DNA from 3 places in the Arthrobacter sp. 10L430 genome. Region 2 is predicted to be linked to each of the others. Evidence: riboswitches for the same ligand, from Rfam matches in the RefSeq annotation. Region 2 holds a riboswitch; each other region holds the start of a gene.
What was found. Region 2 has a riboswitch for cyclic di-AMP ahead of AC1DDG_RS19535 (hypothetical protein). Riboswitches for the same ligand answer to the same signal wherever they lie in the genome.
Positions count from the first base shown of each region.

Region 1 (5,410 bases), on a different contig from region 2:
GGTGGCGATGCGGAGCTGGTTGCGTCCCAGCTTGCGGTAGGGCTCGGTGTCCACGATGCCGTTGGCGCGCAGCACCTTGGCGATGGCCGCGGCGTCGATGGAGTCGTCGAAATCGATCGTGGCGATGACGTTGGAACGCTCGGCGGCGTTGGCCACGAAGGGCGTGGCGACATCGGAAGCCTCGGCCCACTTGTAGATGCGGCTCGCGGAGTCCGCCGTCCGGCCGGCCGCGAAGTCGAGGCCGCCGCTGGCGTTGAGCCACTGCACCTGGGCATCGAGCGTCACCAGGGTGGCCAGCGCCGGGGTGTTGTACGTCTGGTTCAGCTTGGAGTTGTCAATCGCGGTCTGCAGGTCCAGGAAGTCCGGGATCCACCGGCCGCTGGCCTTGATCCGGGCGGCGCGCTCGAGGGCCGCCGGGGAGAAGAGACCAAGCCACAGGCCGCCGTCGGAAGCGAAGTTCTTCTGCGGTGCGAAGTAGTACACATCGGTCTCGGCAACGTCCACGTCCAGCCCGCCCGCGGCGGAGGTCGCGTCCACCAGCACGAGGGCATCGGCGTCTGCCCCGTCCACGCGCTTGACCGGAGCCGCAACGCCAGTGGACGTCTCGTTCTGCGGCCACGCGTAGACGTCAACTCCCGCCTCGGCCTGCGGCGCCGGGCACGTTCCGGGCTCGGATTTGATGATAGAGGATTCCGAAAGGAACGGCGCCTTGTTGGTGGCGGAAGCGAACTTGGAACCGAACTCGCCGAAGGACAGGTGTTGGGCCTTCTGGTCCACCAGGCCGAAGCTCGCGACATCCCAGAACGCCGTCGAACCGCCCACGCCCAGAACCACTTCGTAGCCCTCGGGAGCGCGGAAGAAGGTGCTGAGGCCCTCGCGGACAGATCCCACCAGGTTCTTCACGGGCGCCTGGCGGTGGGATGTGCCGAGGATCGTTGTGGCGGCTGCGGAAAGCGCCTCGATCTGCTCGGGCCTGACCTTGGAGGGCCCGGCGCCGAACCGTCCGTCCTTGGGCAGGAGGTTTGCTGGGATAGTGATGCTGGTGTCGCTCACAGTGGCTCCAATTTTCGGCATGGACATGCAGTTCGGCGGGGACAAGAGGTGGCCGGCGGGCAATCATGTCTGCCACGAAGGCCCCTTTTATTCTGCCCGAAGCCCGGAAATCCCGGGAAACGTTGCCGTCACAGTCCAGTCATTGAAACCGGCCGCCCGCTTCGTCCGAATTATCCGGAGTAATTCAAAATAGGCTAAGCTTTCACTGGACGTACGGGCGGAGAGCCGGTGTTGCTCCGTCGTCGAATTGCGGCCGCGGCAGCTTGACGCCGGGCCACCGTGCGGTGGGCCCGCGGTACGGTGGGACGGACACAAGTACTGTGCTCGAGGAGCTGAGCTGAATGACGGATCTGATCGATACCACGGAGATGTATCTTCGGACCATTTTGGAGCTTGAAGAAGAGAACATCGTGGCGCTGCGAGCCCGCATCGCCGAACGCCTCCGCCATTCGGGCCCCACCGTCTCCCAGACCGTCGGCAGGATGGAACGGGACGGGCTGGTGGTAGTGTCCGGCGACCGTCACCTGGAGCTGACAGAAACAGGCCGCAAACGGGCCACGGAGGTCATGCGCAAGCACCGCCTGGCGGAGCGGCTGCTCGCCGACGTCATCGGCCTCGACTGGGCCTACGTCCACGACGAGGCGTGCCGGTGGGAGCACGTGATGAGCGAACGCGTGGAGCGCAGGATCTTTGAAATGCTTGGCCACCCCACCGAATCGCCCTACGGCAACCCGATTCCTGGGCTGGCTGCGCTCGGCGGCGAGCCTTCGCTGGCCTTCACCGACGGCGTGATGAACCTGCTGGACGCCATGCCCGGCTACGGTCCGGATTCGCGCGTTACCGTCAGCCGGCTGGCAGAACCCATCCAGGTGGAGCCGGAGCTGCTGGTCCAGCTCGATGAAGGCGGGATCCGCCCCGGTGCCGCGGTTTCCCTCGAACGCGTGGGGGAGTACATCTCGGTCCGTGTGCCGGGGATCGAAGGCGCCCTCGAACTGCCACCGGAAGTGGCCGCCCACGTGTTTGTCCGCGTCAGCTGACGTGCTGGCCCGTGATTTGTCTGACATCAGGTGGCAGGATGCCCTACGACTTTTGCACAGCTTAGATAACGGAATTATTACTGCCCACTTTAATCACTTATAGTTAAACAGCAGCGCCGATACTAAAGCGTTACCTGATCTGGAGCCGAACTCTGCCAGCGGATCAGTCGCACGAGTCACCTTCTGGCAGAGGCGGGGGAACCACAACCGGCCGTTGAAAAACGGCCTTGGGGTGAAGTCCGCAGCAGCAAGCCACTTTCCGCAGATGGAATCTCCCGGGATACCCCTGTGCCGAAACGCTTGTCACGGCGGACCGGGTCGATGATCTCTCTGACCCGAATCCGACAGCTAACTTCGCAGGCTATCCAGAGAGGAACACTTCTTGACCATGCAGAATGCCCGGGGCCGCCGCCGCGCGGCCGGCCCCGCTGCGGAGCCGCGCGCCGCCGAAGTCTTCGCAGGGGAGCGTCCGCGGGATGCGCAGCGCGAAGCACGGAGGCACCGCAGTCCGTTCCGCCAGGTCACCGACTTCGCAGCCGCAAGCGGAGTGGGCCAGAAGGCGGGAGTCGCACTGGCTGCCACAGGCCTCCTGCTGACAGTCACGGTTCCTGCAACCAGTCCGGTCATGGCCACCGCTGACCAGGGCGGCGCCGCGGCGCTGTCCTCCCGTGTCCAGCCGCAGGTGTCCGCTGAGGCGGCCGCAAAGATCGACTTCAGCCGAACGTCCGTCTCCACCCAGGGTGACCCGGACAGCAAGCTCAAGCAGCTCCTCAGTGCACAGTCGGCCGGCAGCATCACCCGCGCCGCCTCGGCGGGCAGCCTTGGTGCGCCCCTGACCACCATGGTCAAATCGTCTCCGTTCGGATACCGCGTCAGCCCGATCACCGGGGGCTCCGGGGAATTTCACCGGGGCCAGGACTTTGCCGCCGAGTGCGGAACCCAGGTGTTCGCCGCGGCCAGCGGCACGGTCACCTTCGCCGGTTGGCACCCCTACGGGGGCGGCAACAGGGTTGTGATCAACCACGGCAACGGCCTCGAGACCACGTATAACCACCTGTCCTCTTCGAGTGTCCGCGTCGGCCAGAAGGTCAACCGCGGTGACGTAATCGCTCTCAGCGGGACCACCGGCGCCTCGACGGGCTGCCACCTCCACTTCGAGGTGATGGTCAACGGAGAAGTCGTTGACCCCCTGGGCTGGCTTTAAGCAAAACCGATGGAGAACTCTCGCATTCTTGTGACATGCCGTGACCTGAATGTGACATTCGCTCCGAACTGCTGTACCGTCTAAACCGCGTCAACTTTTCCGAAGTTGACGCCTTTGAGTGGATTGCCTAACTCTGCCACCGCTCAAGGTCCGTTCGCATGACATCGTCTGGCAGGGGCGGGGGAACCAATTTTGGTCTTCGCAAGAAGGCCTTGGGGTTAAGTCGCAAAGCTTCCCAGGAAGCGGCGCGGCCGGGTGACTCCCATCCGAATCCGACAGCTCACCTCGTAGGCATTGGGAGAGGCTACCTTCGTGTCTTCACGCCACAATTCTGCGCGCCACCGTGCGCAAACGGTTCGTACGAACCCGTTGGACTCAGTGTCCAAGGCAGTAAGCGCCAATGCCGGCACAGTAGGTCGCCAGGCAGCTGTTATCGCAGCTGCTTCAGGGCTCATCCTGAGCATTGGCATGCCGGCTAACGCAGCCGACACCAACATCGGTGTTTCCGCCTCCACGGAGTCCGGATCCCAGGCCACGCAGCTTGCTGTGACCGCCGCACCAACCGCAACTGTCTCCTTCGAGCGTCCTGCCGTCACCACCGAGGCAGCGCCGGTCATCGAGACTCTGGCCGCGCAGTCCAGCGACGACGCGGCCAATGGTGCAACCGATACTGCCAAAACCGTTACTGCCAAGGCGAGCAAGCTGGTGGATGCCGCAGGCTCCGCCGCCGCAACGTCAGGGCTGGCGGCCATTGCCTACACCGGTATCGGCCACCCGTACGTCTGGGGTGGCACCACTCCTAACGGCTGGGACTGCTCCGGCTTCACCCAGTGGGTTTACGCGCAGGCAGGCATCAGCATTCCCCGCGTCAACGCCTGGACTGCAATGAAGCCCACCTCGACACCCGCTCCGGGCGACCTGGTCATGCAGAACGGCGGCGCCCACGTGGGCATCTACGTTGGCAACGGCATGATGATCAGCGCCCTGAACCCTTCGGATGGAACGATCCTGCACGCTGCGTCCGCCACGGGCACGTCCTCCTTCTTCACCCTTCGCTAAAAATCCCGTTCGGGACGCGCCGGCTTACCCCCAAGATGCCGGCGCGTCGCTAAGCCACGTCCTGCTACCGCGGTCCGTGGAACACGAAAGAGAGAAACTTATGACTACACGTGCGACCATTGCACGCCACCGCGCCGAGGTCACCAAGACCCACTCGCTGGCTGTCATCGCCAAGGCTGTCGGCGACAACGCCGGTGGCATGGGCCGCCAGGCCGCAGTTATCGCTGCCGCGTCCGGCCTGGTCCTGACCAGCGGTATCGCTGCAAACGCTGCCGAGACCAACGTTCAGCGTGAATCGGTTCCTGTTTCCGCCCTGGAAGTGCAGTCTGTTGCTCCGGCAACCATTTCCGCTGCGTCCAGCATCGCCATCTCCTACGAGAAGCCGGCTGTTTCCACCACGGCCGCTCCCGTCGTCGAGGCACCCAAGCCCGTCGTTCAGGTGCAGGAAGCTGCTCCCGCCGTCGAGGCTGCTCCGGCAGTAAAGACCGCCGCTGCCGTTGAGGCTGCTCCGGCTGCTCCTGCCGCCGCCAAGACCGCTTCCGGAAGCGGCATGGGCGCCTCGATCGCCGCTGCTGCTTACGCGCAGCTGGGTGTTTCACAGGACTGCACCGCGCTGGCCACCAACTCCCTGGCCGCCGTGGGCATCAACTACCACGGCTGGCCGGCAGGCTACCTGTCCCTCGGCCGCACCGTCAGCGCTGCTGAAGCCCAGCCGGGCGACCTTGCCTACTACGAAAACGGCGGCATGGGCATGGCCCACATCGCTGTCTACGTCGGCAACGGCCAGGCTGTCCACGGCGGCTGGAACGGCGGAACCACCGCACTGTTCAGCGTAAACGTCGGCTCCGGCCCGGTCTTCATCCGCGTCGGCGGCTAAGACTACCAAGGCTTAGAAAAGGACCCCTGCCACTGCGGCAGGGGTCCTTTTGCATGCCCGTAGGCCCGGTTGCCATGCCGACACGGCGTCGGAGTGCATTCCGTCGATTCGCCGATCTGCCCCTTGAGTGTTTACTCTTGTGGTGTCGATCCATAGCCCGGACATGCAGAGGGCAGCCGG
Region 1 is NZ_JBFTJD010000029.1:43,490-48,899, forward strand. Features, by position in the region: gene serC (phosphoserine transaminase) at 1-1,053, opposite strand, end outside; gene AC1DDG_RS19025 (iron-dependent transcriptional repressor DtxR) at 1,395-2,090, shown strand; cyclic di-AMP (ydaO/yuaA leader) riboswitch at 2,224-2,468, shown strand; gene AC1DDG_RS19030 (M23 family metallopeptidase) at 2,473-3,294, shown strand; cyclic di-AMP (ydaO/yuaA leader) riboswitch at 3,444-3,602, shown strand; gene AC1DDG_RS19035 (C40 family peptidase) at 3,763-4,353, shown strand; gene AC1DDG_RS19040 (NlpC/P60 family protein) at 4,454-5,230, shown strand.
Region 1: another riboswitch for cyclic di-AMP. It lies ahead of AC1DDG_RS19035 (C40 family peptidase); the one in region 2 lies ahead of AC1DDG_RS19535 (hypothetical protein).

Region 2 (5,410 bases):
TGGGCAGGCGCGCGTTCGCTGCGAACGCCGGGATACAACTTCTGGCTCCTCACCGCCGTGCCCGTCTCCGCGGGAATAGCCTCCGCTGTTGATCACCCCGGTTCGAACATCTGGTCCGGCGGCGCCGTTTTCCTGGCGTCGATGTCCCTGATGATCGGCCTCACGGCACGCGAACTGTGGCGCTTGGAGCCGGGCTATTCAAGGGTCCGTATCCCCATGGCCATCGTGGCTGCGGGCGTGTCGGCGTTCTACCTGGGCCGGCTGGTCGTGTTTATCGCCGACGGCCCGAACAGCCCAACGTTTGTCGCCTACTTCGGGTCCGCCGTGACCACGCTTGTCACCATGGTGCTCCTGGCGGTGGTTTCGTTCAGCATGGCCGGGCTCAGTACCGAACAGCAGACGCGGGCGCTGCGAACCGTCGCCACCCAGGACGGCCTCACGGGCCTTCTCAACCGTTCGGCGTTCCTGGACAGAGCAGCCAAGCAGTTGCGCCGCAGCCCGCTGACCGAGAGCTTTGGATCGCTGATCCTGGCGGACCTTGATCACTTCAAATCCATCAATGACACCTACGGCCACGCGGCCGGCGATCTGGCGCTTCGGGCCTTCGCCGACGCCTGCCGCGCGACCGTCCGCTCAACTGACATCGTGGGCAGGTATGGCGGCGAGGAGTTCATCCTGGTGGTACCGGGGGCAAGCCCCTACCGCGCCGAGACAATCACGGCGGAGATCAGCCGCCGGCTCGCCGACGGCGCCCTGCCCGATGTGCCCAGGATGCCCACGGTCAGTTACGGCATCGCCGTGATCGAAGCCGGAACGGCAAGCCTGGACCAGCCGATCGCCGCCGCCGATGCCGCGCTGTACGAGGCAAAGTCCCGGGGGCGCAACCGCAGCGTGCAGGGCTGAGTGGGCGGGCCTGCCGAGCACGAAAGAGCCGGTGCACCGCTGCCCCCAAGGCAGCGGAACACCGGCTTGTTTCAGCGCGCAGCTCATTCCAGCGCGCGGCTCGTTGCAGCGCGCAGCTCGTTCCAGCGCGTGGCAGGAGTGCGCACAGCGAATGCGGGCTGTTAGGCGTGGGCTCGCACGAAGGTGACCGGACCCGTGGCGGTCAGCCAGGACAGCGGGTGCACCACGGTCTCGTTGACACCGTTCATGCCGCCGCTGAGGACCTTGCCTCCGCCGACGAAGATTCCCACGTGGCCGGACTGCACAACCATGTCTCCGGGCTGGGGCGTGGAGACGACGGATCCGTAGTTCATGAACTGCATCGGCGCGAGGTCGCCCACCGGAATGCCGGAAGCGCCCAGGGCCTTCTCCACCATCGCGGTGCAGTCCTGGGTGATCCCCAGCTGTGCGTAGGCGGCCGAGACCATCGAGGCGTTCACGCTGCCGGCTGCTGCTGCGTGAGCAGGAGCCTTCGCGGGAGCCGGGGCCGCCTGGACGGTGATCTTCGGAGCCGGCGCGATCTTCGGCGCCGGAGCGGCAACAGGTGCAGCAACCGGAGCGGCAGCAGGTGCCGGGGCAGCAGCGGGGGTTGCGGCGGCCGGGGCCGGTGCTTCAACCACGGGCGCTTCCACCACGGGTGCCGGGGTGGACTTCACAGCGGGGCGCTCGAAGTCGATCTTGACGCTGGCGTCCGCGCTCAGCGGCGCCTGTACCTGGCTGACGGCTTCGGGGGCCGCGGCCGGGGCCGCGTTCTTCTGGGCCGGGGCGGTGGCGGCGTTCGCTGCCATGCTGCCGGTGAAGGCAAGTCCCGATGCTGCGAGGATGACGGCGGCCTGGCGTCCCAGTCCTCCGGCGTTGGCCGTGACAGCGCGGGAGACGGAAGCGAAGCGGTTTGAACGGCCGGCCGCTGTGCGGCGGGCAGGGGTAGTGCGTGACGACATGAAGGAGCCTCTCCCGATGCCTGCGAGGTGAGCTGTCGGATTCGGATGGGAGACACCCGGCCGCGCGCCTGAACGGAATCAGGAACTGTGCGGCTTCACCCCAAGGCCCGTAGAAACAGGCCGAAAATTGGTTTCCCCGTCTCTGCCGGACATGGTCTTCGAGAGGATCCCGGGCTGCGGCAGAGTTAGGCAATCAGCGCGGGAGCGCCCTCCTCGGTGAGGAAGGCACGGTTCAACGGTACGCGAGCAAACGCCGAAAGTCACATTAAGGTAACGACACGCTGTTATGTGCGGGATTTTCGGGCTGTATGCATTAGTGCCCGGCGTTGAGTTTGCCGGCCAGCCTTTCGCGCATCTGGATGCTGGCAGAGTTCAGGCCGATCAGCTCAACCTCCCGGCCGTGGCGCCGGTACTTCTCCGTCACCGCGTCCAGTACGGCGACGGTGGAGGCGTCCCAGAGGTGCGAGGCGTGCAGGTCGATGACTACTCCGGAGATGCGCGGCTCGGCGTCCTGGGCGTAGTCGAACTGCGTGTAGAGGTCGTTGGAGGAGGCGAAGAACAGTTCGCCGTCCACGGTGTACGTGGCCACGGTCCTGCCGTTCAGCTCCACCTCGGTCCGTTCAACGGTGGCGAAGTGGGCCACGCGCCGGGCGAACATGGCCATCGCCGCGAGCACCCCGACGCCGACGCCGATAGCCAGGTTGTGCGTCGCCACCACGGTGGCCACGGTAATCACCATGACAGCGGTCTCGGACCTCGGCATGCGCTTCAGGGTCTTCGGAGCCACCGAGTGCCAGTCGAAGGTGATGGCCGAAACGAAAATCATGACGGCCACCAGGGCGGCCATGGGGATAAGCCCCACGACGTCGCCCAGCACCACCACCAGCACCAGCAGGAAGACGCCGGCCAGGAAGGTGGAGATCCGGCTCCGCGCACCGGAGCCTTTCACGTTGATCATGGTCTGGCCGATCACGGCACAGCCGCCCATGCCGCCCAGGAAACCGGTGACGATGTTAGCCACGCCCTGCCCCCAGGATTCACGGGTCTTATTGGAGCGAGTGTCCGTGATGTCATCCACGAACTTGGCTGTCATGAGTGATTCCAGCAGGCCCACGAGCGCCATGGACAGTGCAAAGGGCGCGACCACCTGGAGCGTCTCCCAGGTCAGGGGAACGTTGGGGATGAATACCGAGGGGAGGCTTTCCGGCAGCTGCCCCTTGTCCTGGACGGCGGGGACTTCGATGCCGGTAAGGACGGTGACGACGGTGAGCAGCACGATCGCCACCAGCGGCGACGGCACCGCCGTCGTGATTCGGGGAAGGCCGACGACGATCAGAAGTCCCGCTGCCACCAGCGGATAAACGAGCCACGGGACACCGATGAGTTCAGGCAGCTGGGCCATGAATACGAGGATGGCCAGCGCGTTGACGAACCCCACCATCACGGAGCGGGGGATGAAGCGCATGAGCCGGGTGACGCCGAGGGCAGCCAGCAGGATCTGGAACACGCCGGCCAGGATCACTGCGGAAATCAGGTAGTCCAGCCCGTGGCTGCGCATCAGCGGGGCGATCACCAGGGCCACGGCACCGGTGGCTGCCGAGATCATGGCGGGCCGGCCGCCCACGAAGGAGATGGTCACGGCCATGGTGAAGGAGGCGAACAGGCCGATCCGGGGGTCCACCCCGGCGATCACCGAGAAGGCGATGGCCTCCGGGATCAGGGCGAGAGCCACCACGAGGCCTGCCAGCGCCTCGGTTTTGAGGCGGCGCGGGGAGCGGAGTGTTGCCCGGACGGACTGGAGCTGTTCGGGTTTCATGGTCCCTACTTCTTGGTCTGGCGGTAGCGCTCGATCTGTTTCAGCCGCCGCAGGAGGCTGTCGCGCCGCGGGTGCGGAACGGCGTCGGGCGCCTCTGCGGTGAGGTCAATGTGTTTGGTGCCGTACTGCCAGAGGAGGAGGTCATCCAGCAGCCGGTCCGGGCCGGGGGAGTAGCGGTGGTCCAGGGCCTTGCGGACCTCAGTGATGCGGTTGGCGCTGAGGAGGCCGGCGAGCTGGACCGTCTGGTTCAGGCCGTGGGCTGCCATGAGTTCGGCGGCCCAGCCCCAGTCGTCATCCACTTTACGGTCTACGTGCGGCAGCAGCGTACGCCAGACGTCGCGGATGCGGTTGGGCGTGAGCTGCGCCGCGCCCTCACCCTCCAGGTCCCAGTAGCCGCGGACCTCCTCGTAGCGTTCATGCAGGTCCGCGAAGGCGCTCTCGACGGTTTCCAGCATGGCGGCCGTGGCCGTGAACTGGCGGTCGAAATGCGGGGTCCATGCCCGGGGGTCCTCGGCCTTGAAGCGGATGTCATGCTCGATCTCGCTCCACGCGTGCGCAAACACCGTGCGGATCTGGCATTCGAAGAAGTAGCTGCCGTTGGGCTGTGCTTCGGGGTTTAAGACGTGCTGGTACTCCTTGACGGCCTCGTTCTGGATGGTCCGCAGGATCAGGTGGCGGCTCGAGTAGCCGTAGGTCCCGGACTCAATGGAGCCGATGTCCTTCTCGCGGTCGCCGCGGCAGTCGAACAGCTGGCGCTGCCGTTTGATGAGGTTGGCCACCACTGCGTTTTCCGTGGGCAGCTTGGTGATGACGCGGACGCCCACCATGTCATTGAGCGTGCGGAACGGATCGGGGAACTTCAGCACCCTCGGATCATCCGGCTCCAGTGGCTCCTCCGTCCGGGAGATTTTTTCCCGGAAGGACTCCACGGTCTTGGTGCGGCCGGTGACAAAAAGCGGGGTGACCTCGGTGTCCTTGAGCATGGTCCGGAGAGTCAGCAGGACCTCGCGGGTGACAAGCTTCAGGGCAGGCCGGACGCGCTCATAGAGTTCCACGTTTTCCTGCACGGAGTCGCGCTGACTGACGTCCAGGCGATCCCAGTTGCTTGCCATGCTCCCAAACTACCAAGGGCGTGCGACAGTCGCAGGTGTGACACCGCCCGCTGCGGCCGCCGTCGGTCAGGTTGTCGGCGGTCGTCAAGGCGCGGACGGCCGGGCGGCTCACCCTTCCGCGCGCCGGGAGCGGCGTCACTGTAGGCTCGGCACATGGCTGATGTGCGCCGTCGGACCCCGCTTTCCCATGGACTGCCGGGCACCGCGGCAGTGGTGACGCCGGAGGCGCTGGTCGCCTCCTGCCCACCGGGACCCAAGGAGGATGCAGTGAAGCGGCAGAAGTACCAGTACGGTGACCACCCCAGCCAATGGGGCGAGCTCTTCCTGCCGGAAACGCCGCCACCGTCCTCGTCCCGGAACCCCAGGCGTCCGGCATTCCGCGGCGTGGTGGTGGTCATCCATGGCGGCTACTGGCGCTCGCAGTACGGTGCCGAGCTGGGCGAGCCGCTGGCCAAGGACCTTGCGGCCCACGGGATGGCGGCCTGGAACCTGGAATACCGCCGGGCAGGCAACGGCGGCGGCTGGCCCCACACCTTCGAGGACGTGCTGGCGGGGATCGACAAACTCCGCGGAATCGCGGACGAGCACGGACTTGACCT
Region 2 is NZ_JBFTJD010000031.1:16,438-21,847, reverse strand. Features, by position in the region: gene AC1DDG_RS19540 (GGDEF domain-containing protein) at 1-903, shown strand, start outside; gene AC1DDG_RS19535 (hypothetical protein) at 1,065-1,883, opposite strand; cyclic di-AMP (ydaO/yuaA leader) riboswitch at 1,887-2,075, opposite strand; gene AC1DDG_RS19530 (SulP family inorganic anion transporter) at 2,197-3,699, opposite strand; gene AC1DDG_RS19525 (GTP pyrophosphokinase) at 3,705-4,811, opposite strand; gene AC1DDG_RS19520 (alpha/beta hydrolase) at 5,079-5,410, shown strand, end outside.

Region 3 (5,410 bases), on a different contig from region 2:
CCCCTCCCGAACCGGTGATGCGGCCCAAACCGTTGTAGCCGAACGTGAGTTCCAGGAAGCTGTTGTTTTCCGAGCCCGCCATGTAAGGACGTGCTGAGGCGGGCGTGAGCTGGAACAGCGCGATGTAGCTGCCCGCGACGAGGACGATACCGCCGGCAGCCGCCAGCAGATGCAGCACCCGCCGGCCCAGGGTGGTGGGCGCGGCCCAGACGTAAGCCAGCGCGAGGCAGGGCACAATCAGGAAGCCCTGCAGCATCTTGGTCAGGAACGCGAGTCCGATCACGGCACCGGCCACGGCCAGCCACTTCCAGCCGGCCTTTTCGATGGCGCGGGTGGTGAAATATGCTGCCAGCACCAGGCACAGCGTTAGCAGGGCGTCCGGGTTGTTGAACCTGAACATCAGCGCGGCCACGGGGGTCAGGGCCAGTGCACCGCCGGCCAGCAGCCCGGCGGCCGGACCGGACACACGTTTCACGGTCAGGTAGAGAAGCCCGACGGCGGCCACACCCATGAGTGCCTGCGGCACCAGCATGCTAAGCGGCGAGAAGCCGAAGATCCGCCCGGCCAGGGCAGGAATCCAGAGTGCCGCCGGCGGCTTGTCCACGGTGATCGCGTTCCCGGCATCGAGGGAGCCGAACACTAAGGCGGTCCAGTCCTTGGTGCCGGCCTGGATGGCCGCGGCATAGAACGAGTTGGCGTATCCGGTGGCTTCGAGGTTCCAGAGATACAGGACCGCCGAGAAGGCCAGCAGCAGCGCGGCTGACGGTCGGACCCAGCGGGACTGGTTTCCCGTCAGCAGGGAATGAAGGCGTGAACGCGACACCGGCGTCTGCCCGGAGACGCCCCGTTCCTGTTCTGCGCCGGATTCGGCCTCCGTGCGGTGCTCTGCACGGCTCACTGTGGTGGTCATTTGCTTGCCTCTTCTTCAGCGGTCTTGGAGTCTGTGGCGGCGGAAGCCTGGTGCACCGGCGGCGACTGCCGCCGTCGGAACACCCATAGCCTGAACAGCAGGAACTTCACCGCCGTGGCGGCGAGGTTGGCCGCGGTGACGGTGACCAGCTCAAGCCAGCGGTCCGGCGTCGTGCTTCCATGGACGAGGACGAGCGCCCCGGAGGTGAGGGCCCAACCGATCCCGAAGACCAGAAGACCCTCAAAGTGATGGCGCGCAACGTCGCTGCCGCCGGCGATGCCGAAGGTGAAGCGCCGGTTGGCCGCGGTGTTGGCCACGGCCGTGGTGAGCAGGGCCAGGAAATTGGCGAGCTGCGGATCCATGAAATTGCGGCACAGGAAGAAGAGCAGCAGGTAGGCCAGGGTGGACGCTGCGCCGATGGTACCGAAGCGGACCAGCTGGCCGAACAGGCTGCCGCTGGGGCTCTGTTCCTGGCTGCGGGAGGCCGCGGGAAGGGGGCCGCGGGCCAGCGCACCGCGAAGCTCGGCGACGGGAATGCGCCCGGACACCATATCCCTGCTGAGCCGGGCCATGCCGCGGACATCCGCGAGGGCGGTCTGGACGATGTCCACACTGGAATGCGGATCGTCCGTCCAGTCCACCGGAACTTCGTGGACGCGGAGCCCGCACTTTTCGGCCAGGACCAGGAGCTCGGTGTCGAAGAACCAGGCGTTGTCCACGGTGTGCGGCAGGATCTGTTGGGCGATGTCCGCCCGGATCGCTTTGAAACCGCACTGCGCATCGCTGAAGTGCGCCCCCATCACGGACTGGAGCAGGAAGTTGTAGCTGCGGGAGATGAACTCGCGCTTGGGCCCGCGGACCACCCTGGAATTGCGTGTCAGCCGCGTGCCGATGGCGAGGTCTGAGTGCCCGGAAATCAGCGGTGCCAGGAGGGGACCCAGAGCCGCGAGGTCGGTAGAGAGGTCCACATCCATATACGCCAGGACGGGTGACGGCGAGGCCAGCCACACTTTGCGGAGGGCGTTGCCGCGGCCCTTCTCCTCGAGGTGCACCACTGACACTTCTCGCAGCTCCCTGGCCACCCGCTCGGCGGTCTTGAGGGTGTCGTCCGTGCTCGCGTTGTCCGCCACGGTGATGCGGAACGGGTGCGGGAAGCTGCCCCGGAGATGCGCATGCAGCCGGCGCAGGCACTCCTCCAGGTCGCGTTCCTCGTTGTAGACGGGGATGGTCACGTCCAGCACGGGAACCGCGGCGGCGGTGTCGATGGGTGAGCGCCGCAGATGCCGTGCACGGGCAACGGCCGGGCTGTGCCCGTCAGACGGCGCGGAGTGGACCCGCGCGGGCGGCTGGGGGTGCAGTGGAGGGTGCGGCTGGGTTCCTGAGGCCTGGTCTGTGAGGGTCATGCTTCAACAGTGGCGGGGCCTCATATGAGGGTTTTAGGGCGAAGCTGTGCGGGGGCTGTGGAAGTTTTGGCCCCTTGGAAGGGCGGCCGCCGCATTTCTGCACCGCTTCCCGGCCGCGCCCACGTGCAGAGACGCCGACGGCCCCCGGATCACGTGGATCCGGGGGCCGTCGAAAAACTCAAAGGGGTGCAGAAACGCGCGCTCCGCTTCCCACCGACTGGCGGCTTAGTACCAGTTGTTGGCGAGGTGGAAGTTCAGGGCGCTGCAGGGGGAGCCGTAGCGTTCCTTGACGTAGTCCAGGCCCCAGTTGATCTGCGTGCGGTAGTTGGTGCGGTAGTCCGGTCCGGCGCTCGCCATTTTCTCGGCAGGCAGGGACTGCACCACGCCGTAGGCGCCGCTGCTCGCGTTGGTGGCGGTGGTGCGCCATTCGGACTCCTTGGTCCAGAGCCTCTGCAGGCACTGCATCTGGTCCGCGGCCCAGCCGAAGGAGGACAGCTTGCTGGCTGCATAAGCCTGAGCGCCGGCGGGGTCATCCACCGCGGCAGGAGCAGCGGGCTTAGCCACCGGAGCGGCAGCCCGGACCGGGGCCACCTTGGCAGCCGGCACGGCAGCAGCCTTCGCCGGAGCAGCGGCGGGCTTGGCTGCCGTTGCCTTCGGGGCGGCCTTGGCAGCGGGAGCCTTCGCGGCGGCGGCCGGCTTGGCGGCGGACTGCGGGGCCAAAGCGGCTGATGTCGGCGCCGGCAGGGCGGAGATCAGCGTCTTGTCGAAGTTGAGCGTTGACGCCGCGTCGGCCGTGGCGGAGGCCGCTGCGGGGCTGGCTACCGGGGCAGCCTGCTCGGCGGCCTGGCTGGCCGCACCGACACCGATGAGCACGGCACACGCCGTGGTCACCACGGCCGCGCGGCGGCCGAATGACGGGATGTCAGCAGTGAGCCGGCCCCAGGCCGACATGGGCCGGACAGGTTCGGCGCGGTGGCGTGAAAGCTTCTGCCGGGACTGCGTGGAAGCGCGATCAGGGCGCGTTTGTACCTTGAATTCAGACATGGTGGATTGCCTCTCAACACCTGCGGAGTTAGCTGTCGGGTTCGGATGAGGTCATCCGGCCGCACGGCGATTCACGTGTCGGCTTCACCCCAAGGGCTTGATGCGGATTGCCCGGGACTCTGGTTCCCCCGCCTCTGCCTGGTCAAGCGGAATCCGGGAAGCGGCAGAGCTGGGCGTCCATCCGGATATGCGGCCCTGGTGGTGGCCGCACTCTATCGACCGTACAGGAGGCTCACGCTTAAGTCACATTTAGGTAACAGAGATCACGACGACGGCGCGTCGCCTTGTGCAGGCAGTCGGACCGCGAATTCGGTGCGGCCGGGCCGTGAGGAGACCTCCACCGTGCCGCCGTGGGCTTCCACGATCGACTGCACAATGGAAAGCCCCAGCCCGCTGGTTCCTTCGGCGGAAGCCTGCCCGGACGGGGCCGCCGTCTGGGCGCCCGGCGCCGCCGGCACGGGGGTCGCCCGGGCCGCGTCTGCGCGGGCAAAACGCGCGAAGACCCGGTCCACGAACTCCGCGGGGATGCCCGCGCCGTCGTCCGTCACGGTGATCACTGCACTGCCGTCGGCGGACCTCATGACTCCGGTGACCACCGTGGTGCCCGGCCCGGTGTGCTTGCGCGCGTTGGAGAGCAGGTTGACCAGCACCTGGTGAAGCTGTGAGGCGTCGCCGCGCACCACTACCGGCTCTTCGGGAAGTTCGAGGTGCCAGTTGCGGTCGGGCGCCATGACCTTTTCATCGCTAACTGTCTCGATCACCAGCTGCGTGAGGTCCACGTCGCTGAGCTTTAGCGGTTGCCCCTCGTCAAGCCGCGCGAGCAGCAGGAGGTCCTCCACCAGCGTGGTCATCCGCACGGACTGGCTCTGGACGCGGGCGAGGGAGCGCTGGCCGTCGGGCGTGAACTTCTCGGTCATGCGCATCAGCTCGGTGTAGCCGCGGATGGCCGTGAGCGGCGTGCGGAGCTCGTGCGACGCGTCGGCCACGAACTGGCGGACCTTCATTTCGCTCTCCTGCCGCGCCTCGAGGGCATTGGACACGTTGTCCAGCATGAGGTTGAGGGCATGGCCTACGCTGCCCACTTCCGTTCCGGGGTGGGCGTTCGACGGCGGGACGCGGACGGCGAGTGCCACCTCACCGGCGTCGAGGGGCAGGCGGGAAACCTGCGTGGCCACCTCCGAGAGCTGTTCGAGCGGCTTCATGGTGCGGCGGATGAGCACGGTTCCGGCGAGGCCGATGAGGACGAGGCCACCCAGCGACACCAAGGTGATGGTCACAACAAGGGACGTCAGGGTGTTCTGCTTTTCGGTGAGGGGAAGCCCGGTCACCATGACGTCGCCATAGGGCGACTGGGCGGCAACCAGCCGGTAGGCCCCCGTGGACAGGGTGCGGTCAACGGGGACGCCGTCGCGGCGCAGGCCCAAAAGAACCTGGTCGTCTGCCGCCGACAGTGTCTTGCGGGTGAGATCGGCGGCCAGGAAACCAGCACTGCTGACCTCGCCGTCCTGGATCCTGGCTGCTATGGTGCCGACGCGTTGGCCCCTGCCTTCGAGGGGATCGGGCTTATTGCCCGATCCGCCGAGCGGGGGACGGCCAAAGTCCCGGGCCCTGTCAGCTGCGCCGGTGAGTTGATCGTCGAGCTGGCGGGTGAGGAACGAGTCCATGCTGGCGTAGCTGAACAGGCCCACCGCGGCGCAGATGGCCACGAGCAGCGCCATGGCAACGAGGACCAGCCGGGTGCGGAGATGCCAGGTGCCGGGCTTCAGCACGCTGCGGCGCGGCGTTCGGGTGGCTCCGGAAAGGCTTGTCACGGCCTAGTCTGCCGGTTTGATGACGTAGCCCGCTCCGCGGACCGTGTGGATCATCGGCGGGTGCACGGCATCCACCTTTTTGCGCAGGTACGAGATGTAGAGCTCGACGATGTTGGCCTGGCCCCCGAAGTCGTAGTTCCAGACACGGTCCAGGATCTGGGCCTTGCTCACCACCCGCTTGGGGTTTTCCATGAGGTAGCGCAGCAGCTCGAACTGGGTGGCCGTGAGCTGGAGTTCGTCAC
Region 3 is NZ_JBFTJD010000003.1:174,980-180,389, forward strand. Features, by position in the region: gene AC1DDG_RS04945 (glycosyltransferase family 39 protein) at 1-910, opposite strand, end outside; gene AC1DDG_RS04950 (bifunctional glycosyltransferase family 2/GtrA family protein) at 907-2,313, opposite strand; gene AC1DDG_RS04955 (aggregation-promoting factor C-terminal-like domain-containing protein) at 2,539-3,357, opposite strand; cyclic di-AMP (ydaO/yuaA leader) riboswitch at 3,363-3,526, opposite strand; gene AC1DDG_RS04960 (HAMP domain-containing sensor histidine kinase) at 3,621-5,168, opposite strand; gene AC1DDG_RS04965 (response regulator transcription factor) at 5,172-5,410, opposite strand, start outside.
Region 3: another riboswitch for cyclic di-AMP. It lies ahead of AC1DDG_RS04955 (aggregation-promoting factor C-terminal-like domain-containing protein); the one in region 2 lies ahead of AC1DDG_RS19535 (hypothetical protein).